DNA from 2 places in the Sphingopyxis sp. Geo48 genome. Region 2 is predicted to be linked to the other one. Evidence: predicted binding sites of a transcription regulator. Region 2 holds the regulator's gene; the other holds the start of a gene.
What was found. Region 2 encodes LexA, which represses DNA repair genes until DNA is damaged. Its sites were predicted from a motif close to GTTCCNCNCTTGTTCT; they were not measured.
Positions count from the first base shown of each region.

Region 1: QOL79_RS19315 (DUF6771 family protein) is a predicted target of LexA. The motif match lies at 2,267-2,282, and genes of this name have one in related genera.

Region 1 is NZ_CATKPA010000012.1:24,093-28,056, forward strand. Features, by position in the region: gene QOL79_RS19305 (DUF2493 domain-containing protein) at 1-715, opposite strand, end outside; gene QOL79_RS19310 (DUF736 domain-containing protein) at 793-1,260, opposite strand; gene QOL79_RS19315 (DUF6771 family protein) at 2,292-2,483, shown strand; gene QOL79_RS19320 (hypothetical protein) at 2,485-2,814, shown strand; gene QOL79_RS19325 (SOS response-associated peptidase family protein) at 2,825-3,340, shown strand; gene QOL79_RS19330 (SOS response-associated peptidase) at 3,354-3,964, shown strand, end outside.
Region 2 is NZ_CATKPA010000002.1:674,542-681,893, reverse strand. Features, by position in the region: gene QOL79_RS10045 (hydrogen peroxide-inducible genes activator) at 1-340, shown strand, start outside; gene QOL79_RS10040 (citrate synthase) at 478-1,761, opposite strand; gene gltX (glutamate--tRNA ligase) at 1,797-3,251, opposite strand; gene QOL79_RS10030 (ComEC/Rec2 family competence protein) at 3,357-5,459, shown strand; gene lexA (transcriptional repressor LexA) at 5,413-6,090, opposite strand; gene QOL79_RS10020 (molybdopterin molybdotransferase MoeA) at 6,156-7,346, opposite strand; gene moaC (cyclic pyranopterin monophosphate synthase MoaC) at 7,343-7,352, opposite strand, start outside.

The DNA.
Region 1 (3,964 bases), on a different contig from region 2:
TCGTCACCAGCGTCATATGGGGCACGCGGGCGCGGATCTCGTCGAGCCGCCGCCAAAGCATCTCCCAGTCGTGCCATTGCGCGGGGCCGGAGAAGACTACGACCGGCCCCTGCGGCAGGTAGCGCTCGCGCGCATCGAGTGCCCGTTCGCGCAGGAAGTCCTGCGCCGCGATCTGGCTCGCAGTCGAGGCCGAGGATGCACGCGATCCGCGCGCGGGCGACCAGGGCCAGCCCGACTGGGTGCGATACATTTCGGCGGCATAGTCACGCATGCATTCGATCGCCGCGCGCTGTTCGGCAGTCGATTGGCACAGGAGCTGCTTTTCCTCGAGCTCGCTGTTGAACACCTCGCTCATGTCCATGCGCCGGACCATCTCGCCAACCTCGGCCGCGAGAGCATCCTCGCGGCGCTCGAGTTTCCCGGCGACGAAGTGGAAGCTGTTCACGAACCCCCACGCGATCTCGGCGGAAAGCGGCGCGAGCCTCGTGTCGTTGAAAAGGTCGAAGATCGTCGCGATGATCCCGCCGCATTCGGCCTGCGCCGCGAAGGGTTCGGGCATGTCATGCTCGCCCGGCTCGTCACCGGGTTCGATGATCGAAAGCGGGATGGGATCGCCGAACGATGCCTGGAATTCGGGCGTGGCGATCTGTTCGGCGTAGAGGGCACGAAGGTCTGCAAAGCTGTCAACACTTTGCGCGGAAGAATGAGCGACCATGTTCGGTCTCCTTGGATCGGGCAAGAAAAGAGCCGGGAAGCGCAGCTGCGCCTCCCGGCCCGGTTGCGGCGCCTTCGTCAGCCGAAGGGCACCTCGTCGTCGAGGTCGGCGCCGGCGCCCATCAGCGCGCCGTTCGAGCCCGCCGTGCTCTCGCCGAAGCCGCGGTCCTGCGGCTGCTCGTCATAGCTGCGCGTGCTCGCGCCGAAACCGCCGCCGAACTCGGCACGGACGGTCTCGCGGCGCCACGCGATGGTGTAGCCGCCGTCTTCGGACGGAAACAGCGCCACCGGCAGCGGTTCGGGGAGGCTCGGGTCGTCGATATTGCCCGCGAGGAAAACCTCGCCGGTCTTCTTCGACGCCGCTTCCCACAGCGCCCCGACCTGCACCCAGCGCCGGGCGACGTTGAGCGCCAGCACCTCGTAAACGGGTGCCCGCGGGTTCATGCTCTCGACCTTGCGCAGACCGATGCGCGGGAGGTCGATCGTGCGGGTCGCGATCGAGCCAGTCAGACGATCATTCACATTCCTGATTTCACCGATATTCATGACACTTACTTTCGAATGTCGCGCGCGAACCATTTCCCGGCGACACTCTTCCCGATCCTTCTCTCCTCTGTGGCGCCGCGCCCTCGGCCCACGCCGCTGCCCGCATGCGCGCGCTCACCTCGCCGCCCGCGCCGTGGCGTGCGGAGGCCGAAAGCCGATCACTGCGTCACTGAGAGGACTGGCTGGGTCAGCGGAAAGAAGGGGAGCGATATAGGGGAGGTGGCCTCCCGAACTGACGGGCAGCAATGTCATGAGATAGCAGTGGCGACGTCAGCTCTGCGTGCACCACGCCGCATGGATGCGCGGCGCCCTCACCCCGTCACCCGCCTCGCGTGACCAATGCGGCTCGCGGGCTCTCCGCGCTGCCACGTCGGGTTAATGCGTGGCTTCTGACCGTTGGATATGGCGGTCAGGTAGTTTGTAGGCGCGCACTCGCCGAAGCGAATATTCCGAGCGCAGCCCCGGGTGGCCTTAGCCCCTGAAAATGACGGCACCCCGCGCCCGGAAAACCGGGGTCTGGACGCGGAGCGCCGCCCAGATACGGCCGGGCGGGTCGCGTGCCCGGCCGACTGTTATCGGAATGATGAGACCGGTCCCTTTATCGGCACCAGAGGCCCCTCCACCGACGCGGCCGCCGTTAGGGAAACCTCGCCATTCTCAAAAACAAAACTTTCCTGCAGCCGGGATAGTTTGTCTTTTCCGTACAAGGTTTGCCAATCTGGAGTAATCTTTCCTCTCTATAATTCGGCGTCACTGACCCGGCGCAAAGCACGATCGACCAGCGTGCGCCCCGCACAGCCAAGCTTAACACAGGGTATCCCTGGGCTCCAAAGATACCCGCTTTGGCGTTTCGGGCCGATTGCTATTGGGCGGCTTCTTGGAAAATGCCGAAATGGGCGGACGCCCGGACGGCCGAGCCCGTCCGTTCGGCTTGCGCCGGGGCCGCTTGCGTGGCGGCGGCATCGCGAAGACGGGCCCACGCGCGCGTACCGCAGCTTGCTCATTTGTTCTTTTTATGTTCTCATTGATCCATGATGAGAATCGACCCTGACCGAGTCGCACGCGCACTCCTGGACGCCCCAGGATGGGCGCGCGTCGGCCTCACCGCGCCAACGGAAATCATACGCGAAGCGGCCGCGCAGGAACTGGCGCTGACGATCGCGCGCATCCACGGTGAGACCACGGCCGCCGCCGACGCCGATCAGCTGGTGCTGGCGCTGTGACGTGCAGCATACGAAATCGGGCATTCCGCGGGCCACGCACATTTTCGAGGCGGCCATCTGGCATTATGCGGTGCAGCCCGTTTGCCGCTGCGGTCATCACGCCAAGTTCGATGCGGGACTGCTTTGGTACCGCTTTCACCGCAAAGGCTGGGACGATAATCTTCGCAAGGCGTGCCGCCATTTCTGGTGCCGGCAATGCGCCTGGAGTTCCGGCCGCCGCGTCGAACCGCTCCGCCTCGAAGTGGTCAATTGGGACAAGGACGCGATCTGCATCAAGGAGCGGGTCGACGAACGCGAATGGAAGCGCGCGATCCGCCGCTACCGGAGCTAGGAGCTAGACGATGGAGAGAGATTTCGACGACGTCCTGCAGGGTGTCGGCAAAGGCGGGCACCGGATCATGATCTGGGATGGCCAGGAAGAACGCCAGATCGAGGCGCATTGGGGCCTCCGGTCGCGCGACCCCGAGATCGGACAGATCCCGCTGCTCAAGTCCGAAACCGCGCGGATCGAAAGCCCCTGCCTCATCCTCGCCAACGAGTTCGGCATCAAGCGCGACGGCAAGACGCTCTATGCGGCAAGCCTCGTCACCGACATCCCCTTCTTCTGCATTGCCGGGGTCTGGCAGCGAGGGACGCGCGACTATCTCGATGCCTTCGCGGCGTTGACCGTCCCCGCCTATCCGGACCTTGCGCCGCACAAGGACCGCCATGTGGCGGTCGTCGATCCCGACGATTGGTTCGACTGGATGCAACAGGAGCGCCCGCCGCTGGACATCTTGCGCCCCTTCCCCGAAGGTAGCTTCACGATCACGCCGCCGATCCAGCCCAGTTTCGAGGGGCTGCTCGGCGCCGCCTGAACGGGAGCCGCCGATGTGCAACCAGATCACGCTCAAGGCCTCGGTCGACGAGGTCGCCTCGCATTTCAAGGCGCAGCGCAAGAAGCAGACCAATGCGAGCACCGGTGATGTCTGGAAGGGCGGCACGGGCTTCGTCGTTCGCGAGGTCGCCGGCGAACGCCAGCTCGACGCAATGGTGTGGGGCTTTCCGCGGCATTCCACCAACAAGAAGACCGGCAAGCCCAACAAGCCGACCCACGTCAACAACGCCCGCGACGACAAGCTGATGTCGCCTTACGGCATGTGGCGCGAATGGTTCGTCCAGCCCGGGCATCGCTGCCTCATCCCGATCACCGCCTTCGCCGAAGCCGTTGGGCCCGAAGGGCAAATGACACGCACATGGATCAGCATTGCCGACCAGCCGCTGGCCGCCTGCGCGGGCTTCTGGCGTCCGACCGACGAATGGGGCGACAGCTACACCATGGTGATGGTCGATGCCGTCCCCGAGATGCTCGAGGTCCACGACCGCATGCCCGTTATCCTACATCCCGAAGACCATGAGGCATGGCTGCACGCACCGGCCGAGGAGGCGATGAAGCTCGTCACCCAATATCCCGCCGATCGTCTCGTCATCGATCACACGCC
Region 2 (7,352 bases):
CCAGCTCGACCCCGCGCAGATGCTGATGCTCGAGGACGGCCATTGCCTGAAGGATCACGCGCTCGCCGCGTGCAACCGCCCCGAACTGCGCGCCGGCGCCCGCATGATGGGCACATCGCTCCACACGCTCGTCCAGATGGTCGACAACGGCCTCGGCATCACGATGCTGCCGCAGATGGCGATCGAGGCGGGGATCCTCGATCACACCGACATCGACACGCGCCCGCTCGATTCGGATCACGACTGGCGCACCATCGCGCTCGTCTGGCGCAAGGGCAGTCCGCGCGCCGATGAGTTCCGGATGCTCGCGGACATCTTTCGCAAGCACCAGGCGAACTAGCCCCATCGACGCCGGACCAAATCCGGCATGAAGGGGAGAGTCGGCGAACGACCGCAACCGACCGTTGCCCGCTATTCGCTTACGAAAAAGGGGCCGCAAAACGGCCCCTTTTGCTATTGCCGTTGACCTGACCGCGCCTAGCGCTGGTCGACCGGCACGTACGGACGGTGCGTCGGGCCGGTGTAGAGCTGACGGGGACGGCCGATCTTCTGCGCTGGGTCCGAGATCATCTCGTTCCACTGCGCGACCCAGCCGACGGTGCGGGCGAGCGCGAACAGCGCAGTGAACATCGTCGTCGGGAAGCCGATCGCCGAGAGGATCACCCCCGAATAGAAGTCGACGTTCGGGAACAGCTTCTTCTCGACGAAATAGCTGTCGTTGAGCGCCATTTCCTCGAGCTGCAGCGCGACCTCGAACACCGGGTCGTTGACCTTGAGCGCGTCGAATACCTCGCGCACCGTCTTTTGCATCACGGTCGCACGCGGGTCGTAGTTTTTGTACACGCGGTGGCCGAAGCCCATCAGGCGAAACGGATCATCCTTGTCCTTCGCGCGCGCGATATATTCGGGAATGCGTTCCGGACGACCGATTTCGCGCAGCATGTTGAGCGCCGCTTCGTTCGCGCCGCCATGCGCGGGGCCCCACAGGCAAGCAATGCCCGCCGCGATGCACGCGAAGGGATTGGCGCCCGACGAGCCCGCGAGGCGGACGGTCGAGGTCGACGCGTTCTGTTCGTGATCGGCATGAAGGATGAAGATGCGGTCGAGCGCCCGCTCGACGGCGGGAACCACCTCATATTCCTCGGCGGGAACGCCGAAGGTCATGCGGAGGAAATTGCCGGTGTAGCTGAGGTCGTTGCGCGGATAGACGAAGGGCTGACCGATCGAATATTTATACGCCATCGCCGCGATCGTCGGCATCTTCGCGATCAGCCGGTGGCTCGCGACCATGCGCTGGTACGGGTCGTGAATCTCGGTCGAGTCGTGATAGAAGGCCGAGAGCGCGCCAACGACGCCGCACATGACGGCCATCGGGTGCGCGTCGCGACGGAAGCCGCGGTAGAAGGTCGCGAGCTGCTCGTGCAGCATCGTGTGGCGCGTGATCGTATTGTCGAAATCGCTGAGTTCCTGCGCGTTCGGCAACTCGCCGTTGAGCAGCAGGTAGCAGACTTCCATGAAGCTGGAATTTTCGGCGAGGTCGCCGATCGCATAGCCGCGGTGGAGGAGCACGCCCTCGTCGCCGTCGATGTAGGTGATCTGCGACTCGCAACTCGCGGTCGAGGTAAAGCCCGGATCATAGGTGAAGGCGCCGGTCTGGGCGTAGAATTTGCGGATATCGACGACATCGGGGCCGACCGTGCCCTTGAGCACGGGATTCTCGACGGTGGTGTCGCCCAGGGTGATCTTTGCAGTATCGGTCATTTTCTTCCCCTGATGCTAGGGCGGGAGACGTTGCGTTACGCCCCTGCCGGATAATTGTGCGCTGCGTCAAGTCGCGCCAGGCTCGCATCACGGCCGAGCAGGAGCAAGACGTCAAAAATCCCCGGCGACACCGTTCGCCCGGTGAGCGCGGCGCGCAGCGGCTGCGCGAGTTTGCCGAGCCCGACTCCGGCCGACTCGCTTGTCGCGCGAACCGCCGCCTCGATATCTTCGCCAGTCCAGCCGTTCAGGCCGCGCAGCTTTTCGGTGACGCTCGCGAGCACTCCCTCCGGAGCGTCCCTTAGCACCTGCGCCGCCTTTTCGTCCACCGCCAGCGGCAGGTTTTCAAAAAGGAAAAGCGCGCCTTCGGCGACTTCGTCGAGGGTCTTCGCGCGCGGCTTCAGCGACTCCATCGCGCGGGTGAGCAGCGCAAGGTCGGCATCGCCGAGCGCACGGCCGACGAGCGTTTCGACACGCGGCGCAACAAGGCCGGCGAGGCGGGCGTCATCGGCTTCGCGGATATAGTGGCCGTTGAGATTTTCGAGCTTCTTGAAGTCGAAACGCGACGGCGAGCGGCCGACATTGGCGAGGTCGAACCATTCGACCGCCTGCTCCCGGCTGATGATCTCGGCGTCGCCATGCCCCCAGCCGAGGCGGAGGAGATAGTTGTTGATAGCCTCGGGCAGATAGCCAAGCTCGTCGCGATAGGCGTCGACGCCAAGCGCGCCGTGGCGCTTCGACAGCTTCGCGCCGTCGGCGCCGTGGATCAGCGGCACATGGGCATAGATCGGCTCGCGCCAGTTCATCGCGCGGAGCAGCGCGAGCTGGCGGAAGGCATTGTTGAGATGGTCGTCGCCGCGGATGACGTGGGTGATCCCCATGTCATTGTCATCGACGACGACGCTGAGCATGTAGGTCGGCGTGCCGTCGCTGCGGAGCAGGATGAAGTCGTCGAGCTCGGCATTCTGGACGGTAACCGCGCCCTGCACGCGGTCGTGGATCGTCACCTCTCCCTCCTGTGGTGCGCGCAGCCGGATGACGTGCGGGACCGCCGGATCGCCGTCCTCGCGGTCGCGCCATGGGCTGCGGACACGGAAAGGAATGCGCTTCTCCTGCGCCTCGGCCCGCATCGCGGCGAGTTCGTCCTGCGTCAGGTAGCAGCGATAGGCCTCGCCCCTCGCAAGCAGATCGTGCGCAACCTCGGCATGACGCGGCGCGCGCGCGAATTGATAGACGGTCTCGCCGTCCCAATCGAGGTCGAGCCACCGCATCCCATCGAGGATCGCGTCGATCGCGGCGTCGGTCGAGCGTGCGCGGTCGGTATCCTCGATGCGGAGCAGGAATTTGCCGCCGTGGTGGCGCGCGAACAGCCAGTTGAACAGCGCCGTGCGCGCGCCGCCGATATGGAGATAGCCGGTCGGTGAGGGGGCGAAGCGCGTCACGACGTCAGCGCCGGTCGCTTCTGCCAGATCGGTTGGGGTTTCGGTTGCCACCTTGGCCTCTTTCTTTCATTCTGCCGCCCTTGAGGGTCGGAGGTCGGGGCAGCCCCTAGCATGGCGACAAGGCGGCTTCAAACGCCCATTGGCCTGCGCTTTGCGGTGCCGTTGCGCCGGCTTTTGGCCGACATCGAAGCGCGACTCGACAGCGAGCGGGAACGGACGGGGTTGTGGCTGCCCGTGGCGCTCGGCACGGGCATCGCGGCATGGTTCGCCTTGCCTGCGGCGGCGCACTGGACCGGCTTGCTGTTCATGCTCGCGAGCGGCGGGCTGGCCGGGTTGCTCATCGGATGGTCGAGCCGGATCGGCCGCATGGTTATGGTGGGCTGCGGCATCATCGCGATCGGGGTGCTGCTGATATGGGCGCGCGCGACATCGGTCGGTGCGCCGGTGTTGGCGCAGCCCGCGACGACGGCTTTTTCGGCCGAGGTCGAGGCCGTAGAACCGCTGCCGGCGCGGGGCGAGACGCGACTGATCCTGCGCCCGCGCGGACGCGACGACCTGCCACCGCGGGTTCGCGTCACGCTGCGGGGCGAAGCGCGCGGCACGATCATGCCGGGCGAGCGGATCGGGCTGCGCGCGCGGTTGATGCCGCCGCCCGCGGCAAGCCTGCCCGGAAGCTATGATTTTGCGCAGCGGGCGTGGTTCGACCGGATCGGCGCGGTGGGAACTGTATTGGGCGATGTTTCGCGCGCGCCGGGCGCGGGGCAGGGCGGGCAACCGCTGCGCGCCCGGCTGAGCGAGCATATCCACCGCCAGATCGAGGGTTCGCCGGGCGGGATCGCGGCGGCGCTGGTCACCGGCGACCGGGGGGCGATCTCCGCCGAAGACGAGGAGGCGATGCGACGAAGCGGGCTGGCGCACCTGCTGTCGATCAGCGGGTTGCACGTCACCGCGGTGATCGGGTTTGCCATGCTGTTTGCGCGGCGGCTGTTCGCCCTGAGCCCGCGCCTGGCACTGGGCGGATATGTGCTGCCGGTCGCGGCGGCCGCCGGGGCGCTGGCGGGGGCGGGCTATACGTGGCTAGCGGGCGCCGAGGTGCCGACATTGCGATCGCTGATCGCGGCGCTGCTGGTGCTCGTCGCCTTGCTGATGGGGCGCGAGGCGCTGACCTTGCGGTTGGTCGCGGCGGGCGCCTTGATCGTCCTCGTCTGGCGGCCCGAGTCGCTCGTCGGGCCGAGCTTTCAGCTGAGCTTCGCGGCGGTGACGGCGATCGTCGTGCTGCACGAAAGCCCCGCCATGCAGCGCTTCATGGCGTGGCGCGACGAAGGACTGGTGCGACGCTGGGCGCGCGGGATCGCCGGCCTGCTGGTCACCGGTCTGGTGGTCGAGGTCGCGCTGGCGCCGATCGCGTTGTTCCATTTTCACAAGGCCGGACTTTACGGCGCGCTGGCAAATGTCGTCGCGATTCCGCTGACGACATTCGTTGTCATGCCGTTCGAGGCGCTCGCGTTGCTGTTCGACAGCCTGGGGCTCGGAGCACCCTTCTGGTGGGTTGCCGAGCAGGCCCTGCGAGTCCTGATTGCGCTCGCGCATCAGGTCGCCGACGCGCCGGGTGCAGTCGCTACGCTACCGCGGTTTCCGGCATGGGCGTTTGCGCTGGCGGTCGCTGGCGGCTTGTGGATTCTCGTCTGGCAGCGATCATGGCGCTGGTGGGGACTCGCTCCGCTCGTCGCGGGCATGGCGGTGCTCGTCCTGCAGCCGCGCCCCGATTTGCTGATCACTGCCGATGGTCGAAACATCGCCGCTGCCGTGCCCGGCGGCGGTTATGCGCTGCTGCGCGATCGCGCGGGCGACTTCGTCCGCGACACGATGAACGAAGCGGCCGGCAGCGACGCGCCGCTGGGCGCGCTGGCCATGCTCGACCATGTCGAGTGCAATGTCGATTTCTGCCGCTGGGTACAGGAGGGCCGCATCGTCCTCGCCTCCCGCGGCCACGACCGGATCGAGGGAAGCGTGATGGCGCCCGCCTGTGCCGCCGCCGATGTGGTGATCAGCGACCGTTGGCTACCGCGCGAATGCGTCGGGCGCTGGCTGACGATCGACCGCGACAGTCTGGCGGAAAGCGGCGGGCTTGCCATCTACCTTGGCGAAAAGCCGAAAGCCGTCGCCGCGCTGACGGCGGGCGACGGCCATCCGTGGCGCAATGCGCCGCAGGTCAGTGGTAACGACGAAGCAGTCCCGAAAGCCGCCCTTGCACAATGACGCGCCCAGCTTCGTAGCGCTGGGGTTCGTACGAACTGTTTGCAGGATCGAGCCGGATCATCTTGCCTTCGCGGCGGAAGAATTTGAGCGTCGCATCCTGTCCGTCGACGAGCGCGACGACGATATCGCCCTCGCGAGCGGTGCTGACCTTCTGAATCAGCGCATAGTCGCCGTCGAAAATCCCCGCCTCGACCATCGAATCGCCCGAAACCTCGAGCGCGTAATGTTCGCCGGCGCCGAGCAGCGCGGCGGGAACCGCTAGCTGGTTGTGATCCTCGAACGCCTCGATCGGGACGCCGGCCGCGATCTTTCCGTGCAGCGGCACTTCGACGATATCGTTCGCGGCAATCGGTTTGAGCGAGGGGGCGGGCTTGCGGAGCGGAACCACATTATCGTTGCGCACGGGCGTCTTGGCCGCCTCGGGCACCTTCAGCACCTCGAGCGCGCGGGCGCGGTTGGGCAGGCGGCGGAGAAAACCCCTTTCTTCCAAGGCGCTTATCAGGCGATGGATACCCGATTTCGACTTCAGGCCCAGCGCTTCCTTCATTTCCTCGAACGACGGCGAAATGCCGCTCGCGTCAAGGCGCTGCTGGATGAAGTGGAGCAGTTCGTGCTGCTTCGCGGTCAACATCGCTTGTTCTCCATGAGGTCAGTTCCGGACATAGGGAGAACGATAGTGGAACAAACCGGAACTTGTCAAGCGATAGCGATATAGTCCGCTTGTTCACCCACCAAGCGCGCCGGCGCAGCGATGTCGCGGATCACCAGCGCGTTCGCTTCGGCGAGCGGCACGGTGCGGCCGCTATCCTGTCCGTCGAAGACCGAGAGCAAGCCGCCCTCCAGCCGTGCGCGGAGATAGTCGCGCCGCTTCCCACCGGGGCCGAGCGCGGCGGCGAGTGGGGCTTGCCGAACCTCGGGTAACGGCGCGTGCGCCCCGGCGAGGTGGCGAACGAGCGGGAGGAGGAACAGCGTCGCGGTGACAAAGGCGGACGAGGGATTGCCGGGCAGGCCGAGCAATATGGCGTCGCCGATACGGCCGGCAATCAGGGGCTTGCCCGGGCGCATCGCGATCTTCCAGAAATCGAGAGAGCCGCCAGCGTCCTCAAGCGCGCCGCGGACATGATCATGATCGCCGACCGAGGCGCCGCCGACGGTCACGATGACGTCGTGACGTCGCGCCAGGTCCCTGAGAACACGCGATATCATCAGCCGGTCATCGCGAATGTGCAAAGGCAGCGAGACGTCGGCGGGCTCGGTCCCGAGCATCGCCGCGAGCATCGTGCCGTTGCTGTCCGGGATCTGGCCGGGCGCGAGCACGTGGCCCGGCTGGACGAGCTCGTCGCCGGTGGTGATGATCGCGACGCGCGGACGGGTGCCTACCGTCAACTGCGCGGCGCCGCTCATGATCGCGGCGGCAATGACGCCGGGCGTGACGCGGGTTCCGGCGGCGAGAAGGCGCGCGCCCGCCGGAAAGTCGCTCGCGCGCGACCGGACGTGCTGGCCCGGCCGGATCTCGTCAGCGGTGGCGAGGCGCAAATGCGTGCCCTCGGCAATGGCATTCTCCTGGATCACGATCGTGTCGGCGCCCTCGGGAAGCATCGCGCCGGTGAAGATGCGCATCGCCTCGCCGGGGCCGACACGCTGGGACGGCACGCTGCCCGCCGCGATTTCGCCGGTCACTGCCCACGGGCCAAACAGGTCGGCGGCACGGATCGCGTAGCCATCCATCGCCGACAGGTCGCCCGAAGGCTGGTCCCGCTGGGCGAGGATATCCTGCGAGAGATATCGTCCAAGCGACTGGGAATAGATGACATTCTCGCTACAGAGCGGCCCTCGCAGGGCCAGCAGCCGGGCCTGCGCCTCCTCGACCGGGAGCAGGCCGCTCATTCGGCG